One region of the Nonomuraea sp. NPDC004702 genome, then DNA from elsewhere that is predicted to be linked to it. Evidence: riboswitches for the same ligand, from Rfam matches in the RefSeq annotation. Region 1 holds a riboswitch; the other holds the start of a gene.

The links. Region 1 has a riboswitch for cobalamin ahead of ACWEJ6_RS39390 (ribonucleoside-diphosphate reductase subunit alpha). Riboswitches for the same ligand answer to the same signal wherever they lie in the genome.
Region 2: another riboswitch for cobalamin. It lies ahead of cobN (cobaltochelatase subunit CobN); the one in region 1 lies ahead of ACWEJ6_RS39390 (ribonucleoside-diphosphate reductase subunit alpha).

The regions. Positions count from the first base shown of each region.
Region 1 is NZ_JBSGCE010000047.1:17,487-24,493, forward strand. It holds gene ACWEJ6_RS39370 (GNAT family N-acetyltransferase) at 1-325, opposite strand, end outside; gene ACWEJ6_RS39375 (alpha/beta hydrolase family protein) at 408-1,253, opposite strand; gene ACWEJ6_RS39380 (DUF4287 domain-containing protein) at 1,359-1,655, shown strand; gene ACWEJ6_RS39385 (ribonucleotide-diphosphate reductase subunit beta) at 1,712-2,707, opposite strand; gene ACWEJ6_RS39390 (ribonucleoside-diphosphate reductase subunit alpha) at 2,725-5,172, opposite strand; cobalamin riboswitch at 5,302-5,506, opposite strand; gene ACWEJ6_RS39395 (alpha/beta hydrolase) at 5,708-6,655, shown strand; gene ACWEJ6_RS39400 (TetR/AcrR family transcriptional regulator) at 6,750-7,007, opposite strand, start outside.
Region 2 is NZ_JBSGCE010000025.1:42,840-49,846, reverse strand. It holds gene cbiE (precorrin-6y C5,15-methyltransferase (decarboxylating) subunit CbiE) at 1-18, shown strand, start outside; gene cobM (precorrin-4 C(11)-methyltransferase) at 15-770, shown strand; gene ACWEJ6_RS28235 (cobalt-precorrin-6A reductase) at 755-1,510, shown strand; gene ACWEJ6_RS28230 (precorrin-2 C(20)-methyltransferase) at 1,501-2,979, opposite strand; gene ACWEJ6_RS28225 (precorrin-8X methylmutase) at 2,985-3,605, opposite strand; gene cobG (precorrin-3B synthase) at 3,602-4,831, opposite strand; cobalamin riboswitch at 4,863-5,044, shown strand; gene cobN (cobaltochelatase subunit CobN) at 5,083-7,007, shown strand, end outside.

The DNA of each region.
Region 1 (7,007 bases):
AGATCACGTCCCGGACGACCCGCAGCCCGATCCCGGACCGGCGGGCGCCGCGGACCACGAAGAAGCTGTTCAGCACCCGGACCGGACCGGCCGCCGCACGCACGAACGCGAACCCGACCGGCCGGTCGCCGCTGGTGAACAGGTAGGCCGTCCAGTCGTCGTCATCGAGGGCGGTGCGCAGGCGGTCGCCGTGGTAGGTGCCGTCGGGGCCGGGGAGCCCGCCCTGGAAGTCCGCCATGTCGTGGCGGAACATGAGCCAGAGGCGTTCGACGGTGGGGTGATCCGCGGCCTCAACGGGCCGCACGTTCACCGGAGAAATGGTCATACAAGCACTCTCGGCCAGATGCAACATCCGGCCGGAAGGTACAAACTAGCAGAAGACGATCATCGCAGGCGACCCGCGGGCGTCAGCCGTGCAGCAGGTCGAGGATGTGCGGCCAGGCGTCGGCTCCGAGCCCGGCGTCGGCGACCGGGTCGCCCCCGTAGAGGAAGTCCGGCGACTCGGGGGCGGGCCCCTCCCCCGGCAGGCGCGGACGATGACCGGCCTCGGCCCGGCTGACCACCCGCACCGGGCGGCCGGCGGCACGACGCCGCGCGGCCAGCCGCCCGGCGAACGGCAGGGACGGCCACATGGCGTCGTCCCCTCCCGCCACCAGCAGCACGTCGGCCGCCGCCGCCTCGATCGGGATCTCCGCGGCCGGCAACAGATCGGCGAACGTGCGCTGGCTGAGCTCGTACAGCTCGCGCAGGGCCAGCGGGCCGTGCTCGGGCTCGGCCTCGGCCCAGTCGTCGTCGTACGGGACGAACGGCAGCGGCCGCCCCTTCCACGTCCAGGACGACCGGTAGGGACGTCTCTCCCCGTCCGGCCCCGGCCCGACGTTGCCCCACACGAGCGAGGTCGGCGACAGCGCCACCACCCCGCCGATCCGCCGGTCCCGGACGGCGGTCAGCAGCGCGGCCTCGGCCCCCTTCGACATGCCCAGCACACAGACCCGCCGGACGCCGGTGGACTCCAGCAGATCGACGGCCGACACGAACGTCTCCAGCGGGATCTCGCAGATGCCCGGCGACTGGCCCGGACCGCCGAACCAGCGGATCGACAGCGCGGTCACCCCCTCCGCGGCCAGCAGCCGGGCCCTGTCCCGTTCGATCCGGCCGCTCGACCCCGCCAGCACGAGCACGCCCGTACGGACGGCCGGGCCCGGTGTGACCAGGACGCCTTCCCACGGGCAGCTCAGTTCGCGCTCGTCCATCACCGTCACCCCTCGGCACTCGGCGGAACGGCATTCTACTGAGACGGCGCACCCCCCGAAATGGTGCATCATGGCCGCAACACCCCATGACGAGCGGAGAACACCATGTCCTTCCAGGCTTACCTGGACAACATCGAAGCCAAGACCGGACTGACCCCCCGTGAGTTCATCGCCCTGGCCGAGGAACGCGGCCTCGACGCCCCGTCCACCAAGGCCGGGACGATCATCGACTGGCTCAAGCAGGACTACGACCTCGGCCGCGGCCACGCCATGGCCCTCGTCCACGTGATCAAGAAGGGTCCGCGGATCGACGCCAAGCACGTCGGCACCACCGGTTCCCACCGCGACGAGTCCGACGTCCTCTGGTTGGACGGCAAGGACAACCGCCCGGAGCCTGCCTGACCCGCGCGGCGGGGGCGAATCCCGCCGCGCGGCTTTACCTTGTAGATCTGTAAGGGTCAGAAGTCGGCGTCGAAGCTGACCGAGCCGGTCACCCCCACCTGGTACGCCGACACCCGCCGCTCGAAGAAGTTCGACAACTCCTGCACGTCCTGCAGCTCCATGAACGCGAACGGGTTCTTCGACCCGTACAGCGGCTCGATGCCGAGCTGGGCCAGCCGCCGGTCGGCCACGTGCTCCAGGTACGAGCGCATGTCCGCGGTCGACATGCCCGGCACGCCCTGCCCGAGCAGGTCCTCGGCGAACTGCGCCTCGCAGTCGACCGCCTCGGCCAGCATCTCCCTGACCTGGCTCGCCATCTCCGCGTCGAAGAGGCCCGGCTCCTCCTGCCGGACGACGTCCACCACGTCGAAGGCGAAGGCCATGTGCATGGACTCGTCGCGGAAGACCCAGTTCGTGCCCGAGGCCAGCCCGTTCAGCAGGCCGCGCGAGCGCAGGAAGTAGACGTAGGCGAACGCGCCGTAGAAGAACAGGCCCTCGATGCAGGCGGCGAAGCAGATCAGGTTGAGCAGGAACGCCCGCCGGTCCTCGCGGGTCTCCAGCCGCTGGAGGCTGCCGATGGAGTCGATCCAGCGGAAGCAGAACTCGGCCTTGCGCCGGATGGAGGGGATGTTCTCCACCGCCGCGAACGCCGCGAACCGCTCCTCCTCGTCCGGCACGTAGGTGTCCAGCAGGTTCAGGTAGAACTGGACGTGCACCGCCTCCTCGAACAGCTGCCTGCTCAGGTACAGGCGCGCCTCGGGGGCGTTGACGTGCTGGTAGAGGTTGAGCACCAGGTTGTTGGCCACGATCGTGTCGCCGGTGGCGAAGAAGGCGACCAGGCGGCTGACCAGGTGGCGCTCGGCCGCCGACAACTTGGGCAGGTCGCTCAGGTCGGAGTGCAGGTCCACCTCCTCGACCGTCCAGGTGTTCTTGATCGCGTCGCGGTAGCGGTCGAAGAACAGGGGGTAGCGCATGGGCCGCAGGGTCAGGCTCATGCCCGGGTCGAGCAACATCGGATTCTCCTCGGGGGTCACTGGCAGGCCTCGCACGACTCGGGGTTCTCCAGGGAGCACACCAGGGCCTCCTCGGACTTGTTCGCGAGGGGCGCGGGGGGCGCGAGGGGCACGGTGGCCTGCTGGATGCGGGTGGCCGGGCGCGAGCGCAGGTAGTAGGTGGTCTTCAGGCCGGACTTCCAGGCGTACAGGTACATCGACGAGAGCTTGTCGATCGTCGGCGCGCTCATGAACAGGTTGAGCGACTGGCTCTGGTCGATGAACGGCGAGCGCGCGGCGGCCATGTCGATCAGCGCCCGCTGCGGCAGCTCCCAGGCGGTGCGGAACAGCCGGCGCATGTCCTCCGGCAGCTCGGCGATGCCCTGCACCGAGCCCTCGGCCTGCTTGATGGCCGCCCGGACGCGGTCGTTCCACAGGCCGCGCGACTTCAGCTCGGCCACCAGCGCGTTGTTGATCTGCAGGAACTCCCCGCTCAGCGTCTCGCGCTTGAACAGGTTGGACACCTGCGGCTCGATGCACTCGTAGCAGCCGACGATCGAGGCGATGGTGGCGGTCGGCGCGATCGCGATCAGCAGCGAGTTGCGCAGGCCGTGGGCGGCGATGCGCTCGCGCACCGCATCCCAGCGCCCGGCCTGGGTGCCGCTCTCCCCCCACAGGTCGTGCTGGAGCCGGCCGCGGGCCGCCCACGTCTGGTCGTAGGCGGGGTGGGCGCCGAAGCGCTCGGCCAGGCCGGCGGAGGTCTCCAGCGCCGACAGGTAGATCTCCTCGGCGATCCGGGTGGACAGCTCCTTGGCCTCGGCCGAGTCGAACGGCAGGCGCAGGGCGAAGAAGACGTCCTGCAGGCCCATCACGCCGAGGCCGACCGGGCGCCAGCGCGGGTTGCTGGCCGCGGCCTGCTCGCTCGGGTAGTAGTTGATGTCGATCACCCGGTCGAGGAAGGTGACCGCGGTGCGGACGGTGGCGCGCAGCCGCTCCCAGTCGATGCCGCCGCCGATGCCGCCGTCGATGTCGCCGCCGGGGCCCGTGCCCGTCAGGTGGGCGGCGATGTTGACCGAGCCCAGGTTGCAGACCGCGGTCTCGGCGTCGCTGGACACCTCGACGATCTCGGTGCACAGGTTGGACAGGTGCACGACGTTGCCGGGCTCGGCCGCCTGGTTGCACAGGCGGTTGGCGGCGTCCTTGAAGGTCATCCAGCCGTTGCCGGTCTGGGCCAGGGTGCGCATCATCTTGGCGTACAGGTCGCGGGCCTTGACCTGCCGGACGTACCGGCCGTCGCGCTCGGCGGCGCGGTAGGCCTCCTCGAACGCCTCGCCCCACAGGTCGGGCAGCTCGGGGACCTCGTCGGGGTCGAACAGCGACCAGATGCCGTCGGCCTCGACCCGGCGCATGAACTCGTCGGGGATCCAGTTGGCCAGGTTGAGGTTGTGGGTGCGGCGGGCGTCCTCGCCGGTGTTGTCGCGCAGTTCCAGGAACTCCTCGACGTCCGGGTGCCAGGGCTCCAGGTAGACGCAGGCCGCGCCCTTGCGCCGGCCGCCCTGGTTGACGGCGGCCACGGACGCGTCGAGCGTGCGCAGCCACGGGACGATGCCGTTGGAGTGCCCGTTCGTGCCGCGGATCAGCGCGCCCCGGGAGCGCACCCGCGACCAGGAGATGCCGATCCCGCCGGCGAACTTCGACAACTGCGCCACCTGGGCGTAACGGTCGTAGATGGAGCCGATCTCGTCACGGGGCGAGTCGACCAGGTAGCAGGAGGACATCTGGGTGTGCCGGGTGCCGGAGTTGAACAGCGTCGGCGAGCTGGGCAGATAGGCCAGCGACGACATGAGCCGGTAGAAGCCGACCGCCTCGGCGGGCGTCTCGGCCAGCCCGCAGGCCACGCGCAGCAGCCAGTACTGCGGCGTCTCCACCACCAGCCGGGTGGACGGGTGGCGCAGCAGGTAACGGTCATAGACCGTGCGCAGCCCGAAGTACTCGAACCGCAGGTCGGCGGTGACGTCGATGGCGTCGTCGAGCTTGCGGGCGTTGGCGTTGACGAACTCGGCGGTCTCGTCGCCGATGAGCCCCTCGGCGTGGCCCAGCCGGATCGCCTGGCTGAAGGAGGCCACGCCCTGCCCGCGGACCTCCTTGTCGATGTAGCCCGACAGCAGCCGCGCGGCCAGGCGCGAGTACTGCGGCTCCTCGCCGATCATCTCGGCGGCCGTCTGGATGGACAGCCGGTCGAGCTCGGCGGTGGTGGCCCCGTCGTAGAGGCCGCTGATCGTCTTGGTGGCCACCCGCATCGGGTCGATGTCCGTCAGATCGGTCGCCCAGTGCTCCACCGCACGTACGATCTTGTTGACGTCGACCGGCTCCGCGGTGCCGTTGCGCTTGCGCACCTGCATCTGGACGCGCCGCGGCGCGGACCTGTCGGCGTCCGCCCGCGCCGTCCCGGCCAGGTCCGTCATCGGGTCCCCTGTGACCGTCACTGCGCTCTCCCCTCGTGAACTCGGTCAGTGGCCGAGAACGCGCGCAGGAGGCGGACGGCGAGGCGCCACAGCCCTCTCGCCGGTGCCGTCCACCGTCCCGCGCGGCCTCGGACCAGCCGCGCGCGCATGATCGCGCGCGGCGCGCCGGCAGGTCTTCGGACTCATGGGCATGCTGTCGCTGCCTACTGGCCGTCGCTTCCCGGGCCTTCGGCCCAGTGCGTCTGACGGCGGTCGTTCCCATTCACCGCTGCGGGGCAGTCCCGGATTCCCACCGGGTTCCCTCTTGCCTCGGCCGCCCTGGCGGGGCGACCGAACCGGCTGCGGGAGACACCATATATAGGGCGGATCAAAAAGTCACACCCAACATCTCGTGTTGCGAAGAACGCCCGCTCCGATCCGGCCACCTGCCGCGGGGCCGCTCTCCGCGCGCCTCACGGGCGGAACGAGATGTGATCGAGGTCATAGACCGGCCATGCCCGGTTTTCGCTACCTTAGGTATCGATACTTCAAGTAGCGAAAACCTGAGGAGACCACCATGAGCGAGACCTCCACCGGCCGCCGTCCGGTCACGCCGGACTGGGACACCATCACCCCCGCCGAACTCGCCGCCTACGTCGAGGCGGAGAACCGGCTGCGCGCCTCCGTCGAGGCACAGGCGATCACCGGCCGGCCGGATCCCGGCGCCGCCATCGACTGGCGGACGGTGGCGCTGCCCGGCCGCGACATCCGCGTCCGGGTCCACCGGCCCCGAGCGGGCGAGCCGGGGGACGTCCTGCCGCTCGTGCTGCACGTGCACGGAGGCGGCTTCGTCGGCACGGCGCCGCAGAGCGACTGGGTCAACAGCCACCTCGCCGCCCACCTGCCCGCCGTCGTCGTCTCGGTGGACCACCGCCTGCTCGACTGGCACACGCCGCTGGCCGCCGCCGCCGACGACGGCTGGGACGTGCTCCGGCACGTGCTGGAGCACGCCGCGCAGTGGGGCGTCGACCCGGCGCGGGCCGTCCTGTTCGGCGAGAGCTGCGGCGGGCTGATCTGCGCCCTGGCGGCGATCAGGGCCCGCGACGCCGGTCTCCCCCTGAAGGCCCAGGTGCTGGTCAACCCCGCCGTGGAGGTGGCCGGGACGATGTTCGACCACCCGTCGATGACCCAGTACGCCGACACCCCGACGCTCAGCGTGCCGGTGCTGCGGCTGTTCCACCGGCTCGCCGTGCCCGAGGGGACGGACGCCCGCGCGCTCTCCCCGCTGCACGCCGGCGACCTGGGCGGGCTGGCCCCGGCGCTCGTGGCGGTGCCGACCCACGACCCGATCGCCGACCACGGCCGCCGCTACGCCGAGGCGCTGCAGGCCGCCGGCACCCCCGCCCGCCTGGCCGAGTACCCCGAGGCCGGGCACGCCTTCCTCAGCATGCCGGTGCTGGCCCCCCAGGCCGAGGACGCGCGGGCGGACATCCTGGGCTTCCTCCGCGACGCCCTCACCGCGTAACCCGCGACCGGAGCGGGCAGGCGAGGACGGGCCGGCCCCTCGCGCGGCGCCGGGTTCTGCTTCATGATCCGACCGGGTGCCGGCGCAGGCGCGGTCAGCGCCCGGCGTCCCGGGCGACGATGCCGTGCGCCAGGCGGGCCAGGGCGGCGGTGATCTGCTCGGGGGTGAGCCCGCGCCTGCGCTGCTCGGCGTAGACGTCGGGGCCCAGCGGGGCGAGGAGGATGTCGGCCAGCGCCTCGGTCTCCGGGACGCCCGCCTCGGCCAGCAGCACCCGCACGTGCGCCCGCCAGAACCCGTAGGCGCCGGTGGCGTAGCGCAGCGCGCCCTGCTCGGCGCCCAGGACGAGCGAGAT
Region 2 (7,007 bases), on a different contig from region 1:
AGGAAGGAACAGCCTTGACCGTGTACTTCGTCGGAGCCGGTCCCGGCGCCGCCGACCTGATCACCTTGCGCGGCCTGCGCCGGCTGGAGGCGTCGCCGGTCTGCCTGTACGCCGGGTCGCTGGTGCCGCGCGAGCTGCTCGACGCCTGCCCGCCCGGGGCCAGGCTGGTGAACACGGCGGACCTGACGCTCGACGAGATCGTCGCCGAGCTGGCCGCCGCGCACCGCGACGGTCTCGACGTGACGCGGCTGCACTCGGGCGACCCGTCGGTCTTCAGCGCCGTGGCCGAGCAGATGCGCAGGCTGGACGCCCTCGGCGTGCCGTACGAGGTGGTGCCCGGGGTTCCGGCGTTCGCGGCGGCGGCGGCCGCGCTGGGCCGGGAGCTGACCGTGCCCGGCGTGGGCCAGACGGTCATCCTGACGCGCACCTCCGCCCGCGCCACCCCCATGCCGGACGGCGAGGACCTCGCGACGCTCGGCGCGAGCCGGGCCACGATGGTGCTGCACCTGGCCGTGCAGCGGATCGACGCGGTGGTCGCCGAGCTGCTGCCCTCCTACGGCCCGGACTGCCCGGTGGCCGTGGTCGCGCGGGCGAGCCGGGCCGACGAGGTGATCCTGCGCGGGACGCTGGCCGACATCGCCGGGCAGGTCCACGACGCCGGGATCCGGCGGACGGCCGTGATCGTCGTGGGCCGGGTGTTGTCGGCGACGCAGTTCCCCGACAGCCACCTCTACAGCGACGCCAGGGAGCGGGCGTGCGGCGGGTCCTGATCCTCGGCGGCACCGCGGAGGCGCGGGCCCTGGCCGCCGAGCTGGCCGCCGATCCCGGGCTGCACGTGGTGTCCTCGCTGGCGGGGCGGGTGAACAACCCGCGGCTTCCCGTGGGCGAGGTGCGGGAAGGCGGGTTCGGCGGGCCGTCGGGCCTGGCCGCGTGGCTGCTGGAGGAGCGCATCGACGTGCTGGTCGACGCCACGCATCCGTTCGCGGAGCGGATGACCGCCTCGGGGGTCGCGGCCTCGTCGGCGACCGGGGTGCCGCTGCTGGTGCTGCGGCGTCCGGGGTGGCGGGAGGGGCCGGGCGACGCGTGGCTGCGGGTCGGCTCCCTCCAGGAGGCGGCCGGGCTGCTGACCACGGCCCGGTGGGGCGCGGCCGGCCGTGACACCCGGGTCTTCCTCACGACCGGACGCCGGAGCCTGCCGGTGTTCGCGCCGCTGCCCGGCGTGTGGCTGCTGGCCAGGTCGGTGGACCCGCCGGAGGGGCCGGTGCCGGCGAACGTGCACGTCCTGCTCGACCGCGGGCCGTACACCGTCGAGGGCGAGCGCGCCCTGATCCGGGAGCACCGCCTGGACGTGCTGGTGACCAAGGACAGCGGCGGCGGCATGACCACGGCCAAGCTCGGCGCGGCGCGTGAGCTCGGCCTGCCGGTGATCATGGTGGACCGGCCGCCGCTGCCCCCGGGCGTCCGGGCCACGGACAGCGTGGCGGCGGCGGCGGCCTGGGTTCAGGGGTAGCGGCGCGGGGTGTAGACGACGCCGCCTTCGGTGGCCCGGGTCGTGGACGAGCCGATGATCAGCAGGCAGCGCATGTCCACCTGGCCGGGGTCCAGCTCGCCGAGCGTGGTGACCGTGACGCTCTCCTGCGGGCCGCCGACGTCGCGGCCGATCACCACGGGGGTGTCCGGCGCGCGGTGCTCCAGCAGCAGGTCCCGGGCGGCGGCGACCTGCCACGTACGGCTGCGCGAGGCCGGGTTGTAGATCGCCAGCACCAGGTCCGCCCGCGCGGCGGCGGACAGCCGGTCGGCCACCACCTCCCACGGCTTGAGCAGGTCGGACAGCGACAGCACGCAGTAGTCGTGCCCGAGCGGCGCGCCCGCCCTGGCGGCGACCGCCTGGGCGGCGGTCAGTCCCGGCACGACCCGCACCGGCACGTCCGGGAAGTCGGCGGCGGCTTCGAGCACGGCACTGGCCATGGCGAACACGCCCGGGTCGCCGGACGACACGACCGCCACGCGGGCCCCGTCCCGGGCCAGCTCAAGGGCGTGCCTGGCGCGCTCGGCCTCCACCCGGTTGTCGGTGCGGTGGCGGCGCTGGCGCGGGTTCGGAGCCACCCGGTCCACGTACGGGCCGTAGCCGACGAGGTCGGTGGCCGCGGCCAGCGCCTCCTGCGCCTCCGGCGTCAGCCACGGCCGCCCCGCCGGTCCCAGACCGACCACGGCCACCTCGCCCCGCCCCTCGTCCGCCGGGCGCTCGGGGACGAAGGTGCGCTCGGCCGGGCTGGCGAGCAGGGCCAGCGAGAAGTACGGGACGCCGTCCGGGTCCACGTCCTTGAGCGGGGCGACCCGCTCGGCGCCCATGGTGGCGCGCTCGACGTACCAGGCGTCGTCGAGGCGGCCCGCCTCGGCCAGCGCGTCGCGCACCTTCCCGAACGTGCGGCCCAGCTTGAGCACGGCGGCCGAGTCGGTGTCGCGCAGCCGCTCGGCCAGCACCTGCGCGGGCAGCGTGCCGGGCAGCACGGTCAGCACCTCGTCCCGCTCGACCAGCGGCCGTCCCAGCACGGCGGCGGCGGCGCTGACCGAGGTCACGCCGGGCACCACCTCGGTCGGGTAGCGGTGGGCGAGCCGCTTGTGCATGTGCATGTAGGAGCCGTAGAACAGCGGGTCGCCCTCGGCCAGCACGACCACGGTGCGGCCCGCGTCCAGGTGGGCGGCCAGGCGTTCGGCGCAGTCGGCGTAGAAGTCGTCGAGCGCTCCCTGGTAGCCGCCGGGGTGGTCGGTGGTCTCCGTGGTCAGCGGGTAGAGCAGCAGCTCCTCGATCTGGCCTTCGCGCATGTACGGCAGCGCGATCGAACGGGCGATGCTGCGGCCGTGCCGGGCGGCGTGGTAGGCGATCACGTCGGCCTCGCCGATCAGCCGGGCCGTCCTGACCGTGACCAGCTCGGGGTCGCCGGGGCCCAGGCCGACTCCGTACAGGCGTCCTGACATGGTCGTCACTCCGTCTCGTTCGCGATGGCGTTGATCGCGGCGGCCGTCATCGCACTGCCGCCGCGACGGCCGTGCACCACCAGGTACTCCAGGTCGCTGCCGGCCAGCGCCTGCTTGGACTCGGCCGCGCCGATGAAGCCGACCGGGATGCCGAGCACGGCAGCGGGGCGTCCGGCGCCCTCGGCCACCAGCTCCAGCAGCCGGAACAGGGCGGTCGGCGCGTTCCCGATCGCCACCACCGCGCCCTCCAGGCGGTCGCGCCACAGCTCCAGGGCCGCGGCGCTGCGGGTGGTGCCGAGGCGTTCGGCCAGCTCGGGCACGCGCGGGTCGCCCAGCGTGCACAGCACCTCGTTGCCCGCGGGCAGCCTGCGCCGGGTCACGCCGGAGGCGACCATCATGGCGTCGCACAACACCGGCGCGCCGCCGCGCAGCGCCTCCCTGGCCCGCGCGACCACCTGCGGCGACCAGGCCAGGTCGGTGACGAGGTCGGTCATGCCGCACGCGTGGATCATGCGCACCGCCACCTGGGCGACCTCGGGCGGCAGGCCCGTGAGGTCGCTCTCGGCGCGGATGGTCGCGAACGAGCGCCGGTAGATCTCGGCGCCGTCGCGGATGTAGTCGCTCACTCCTGGCGTTCCTCGTATCCGTTGATGGTTGCGATCAGCTGGCGGACCGGGCCGCGTGGCAGGCCGCAGCGCCGCTCGCAACCGGCCCAGTGGACGGGCGTGGCGGGTGCGCGGCCGAGGCTCCGCACCCATTGCCGGGCATCGGCCCGCACGTCGGCGAGCGCCTTCGCGCAGCCGGGACGGCCGGTGCAGGCGGTCACCCCGGCCCAGGGGGAGTCCGGGTCGGCGGCGAGCCCGGCGGCGGCCAGCGCCCGTTCGGTCGGGTCCGCCTCGCCGGGGGAGAGGTCCGGCAGGACGACGGTCCGCCAGGGGGTCAGGCGCACCGGCCGTCCGAGGTCCGCGAGGGCTCCGGCCTGGTCGGACGTCAGGCGGCCGAGCGGCACGAGCGCCTCGATCGCCATCCGGCCGTCCCGCTGGGCGATCCTGCCCGCGGACGGGCGGCGCGCGGAGACGGGGGCGGGCGCGGCGTCCGCGGCATCCGAGGCGTCCGGGGCGTCCGTGGCGTCCGGGGCCTCTGGGGCGTTCGTGGCGTGCGGGTCGTCGATCAGGCTTGGTTCGCCGGCGCGCAGGCGGGTGGCGATTCTGGCGGGGCCGTCCGGGAGGTCGCGGATGCGCCAGGCGCGCGGGCCGTCGGGGGACAGCTCGTCCAGGAACGCCTCGGCGGCGTCGATCATGAGCGGGACGGCCGCGTCCGGGGTGACGGTCAGCCCCGTGTCGGCGCCGGCGAGCAGCAGCCGTCCGGTCGCCACGTAGGTGACGTCCGCGCCGAGCCCGGCGACGTCCCGCGTGCCGTCGTCCAGGGCGAACAGGAACCGTCCAGGCAGCGCGGCCAGCCGGGGCCGCGCGCACAGCGCCCGGTCCAGGGCGTCGGCCATCGCCAGCACATCCAGCAGCCCGTCGGGACCGCGCCCGCCCAGCGGCGAGGCCAGGATGTTGCGCACCCGCTCGTGCGCGGGCGACGGCAGCAGCCCGGCCGCCGCGATCCGCCCGGCGAAGACCTCGGGCGAGCGCAGCCCCCGCACCTGGACGTTCGCCCGCGACGTCAGCTCGATCACGCCCGTTCCCAGCTCGGCCGCGCACCCGGCGAGCACGCGGAGCTGCGCGGCCGACACCGCGCCGCCGGGCAGGCGCACGCGGGCGAGCGGGCCGTCGGCGGCCTCGTGCACCTGGAGCGCCCCCGGACAGGCATCGGGACGCGTACGTCCGGAAGATTCACCTACGGGCACGAAGGGATCGTAACGCCACTTCTGGGACGGGTCGCTCCTGTCGTAAGCTTCGGCGTAGACGATGGCAATGGGAGGAAGCCGGTGTGAATCCGGCGCGGTCCCGCCACTGTGACCGGGGAGCGAACCCCACCACGAGGCCACTGTCCGGCGACGGGCGGGAAGGCCGGGGTGAGCGTCGATCCGGGAGCCAGGAGACTCCTGCCGTCGTGTCACCCGCGACCGGGGCGAGGACCCCGAGGGAGGAATGCGCCGTGCCTGGCGACAGCCGTACCGTTCTGCTGCTCTCCACCTCCGACACCGACCTGCTGAGCGCTCGCGCCTGCGGGGCGGGCTACCGCCTGGGCAATCCCGCCCGGCTGACCGCCGAGGACGTCCCCGGCCTGACGGAGGGGACCGACCTCGTCGTGGTGCGCCTGCTGGGCGGGCGGCGGGCCTGGCCGGACGGGCTCGACGCGCTGCTGGCCGGGCCGCGCCCGGTGGTGGTGCTGGGCGGGGAGCAGGCTCCCGACGCCGAGCTGATGGAGCTGTCCACGGTCAGCGGCGGGGTGTGCGCCGAGGCGCACGCCTACCTGGCCCATGGCGGCCCGGCCAACCTGGCCGAGCTGCACGCGTTCCTGTCCGACACCGTCCTGCTGACCGGGCACGGGTTCGAGCCGCCCGTCCCCGCCCCCACCTGGGGACGGCTGGACCGCCCTGCCAGGACCACCGGCGGTCCCGTGGTGGGCGTGCTCTACTACCGGGCCCACCACATGGCCGGCAACACCGCGTTCGTCGAGGCGTTGTGCGACGCCGTCGAGGAGGCGGGCGGGCAGGCGCTGCCGGTTTTCTGCTCGTCCCTGCGCGCGGCCGAGCCGGAGCTGCTGGACACGCTGCGCGCGGCGGACGCCCTGGTCGTCACGGTGCTGGCGGCGGGCGGCTCCCGTCCGGCCACCGCGGGGGCGGGCGGCGACGACGAGGCCTGGGACGTCGGCGCGCTGGCCGGGCTGGACGTGCCGATCCTGCAAGGACTCTGCCTGACCACCACCCGGCAGGCATGGGAGGAGAACGACGACGGGCTGTCGCCGCTGGACGCCGCCTCCCAGGTCGCGATCCCGGAGTTCGACGGCCGGATCATCACGGTGCCGTTCTCGTTCAAGGAGATCGACCACGACGGGCTGACCGTCTACGTCGCCGACCCCGAGCGGGCCGCCCGGGTGGCGGGCATCGCGGTGCGCCACGGCCTGCTGCGGCACACCCCTCCCGCAGAGCGGCGGCTGGTGGTGATGTTGTCGGCGTACCCGACCAAGCACTCCCGCGTCGGCAACGCGGTCGGGCTGGACACCCCCGCGAGCACCGTCCGGCTGCTGGCCCGTCTCGCCGAGGCGGGTTACGACCTGGGCGACGGCTTCCCCGGCGTGGCCGACCAGGACGGCGACGCGCTGGTGCACGCGCTGATCGCCGCCGGCGGCCAGGACCAGGACTGGCTGACCGAGGAGCACCTGGCGGGCAACCCGGTGCGGATCTCCGCCGCCTCCTACGAGCAGTGGTACCGGACGCTGCCCGCGGCCCTGCGCGAGGGAATCGAGCGCCACTGGGGGCCGCCGCCCGGAGAGCTGTTCGTGCACGAGGGCGACAGCGGGACCGACATCGTGCTGGCCGCGCTGCGGGCCGGGAACCTGGTGGTGATGGTGCAGCCGCCGCGCGGCTTCGGGGAGAACCCGATCGCCATCTACCACGACCCCGACCTGCCGCCCAGCCACCACTACCTGGCCGCCTACCGCTGGCTGTCGGCCGAGTTCGGCGCGCACGCGATGGTGCACGTCGGCAAGCACGGCAACCTGGAGTGGCTGCCCGGCAAGTCGGCGGGGATGTCGGCCGCGTGCGGCACCGACGCCGCCATCGGCGACCTGCCGCTGGTCTACCCCTTCCTCGTCAACGACCCGGGGGAGGGCACGCAGGCCAAGCGGCGCGCGCACGCCGTGCTGGTGGACCACCTCGTGCCGCCGATGGCCCGCGCCGACACCTACGGCGACATCGCCCGGCTGGAGCAGCTCCTGGACGAGCACGCCACGATCGCCGCCATGGACCCCGCCAAGCTGCCCGCGATCCGGGCGCAGATCTGGACGCTGATCCAGGCCGCCCGGCTCGACCACGACCTCGGGCTGGCCGACCGGCCGCACGACAGCGAGTTCGACGA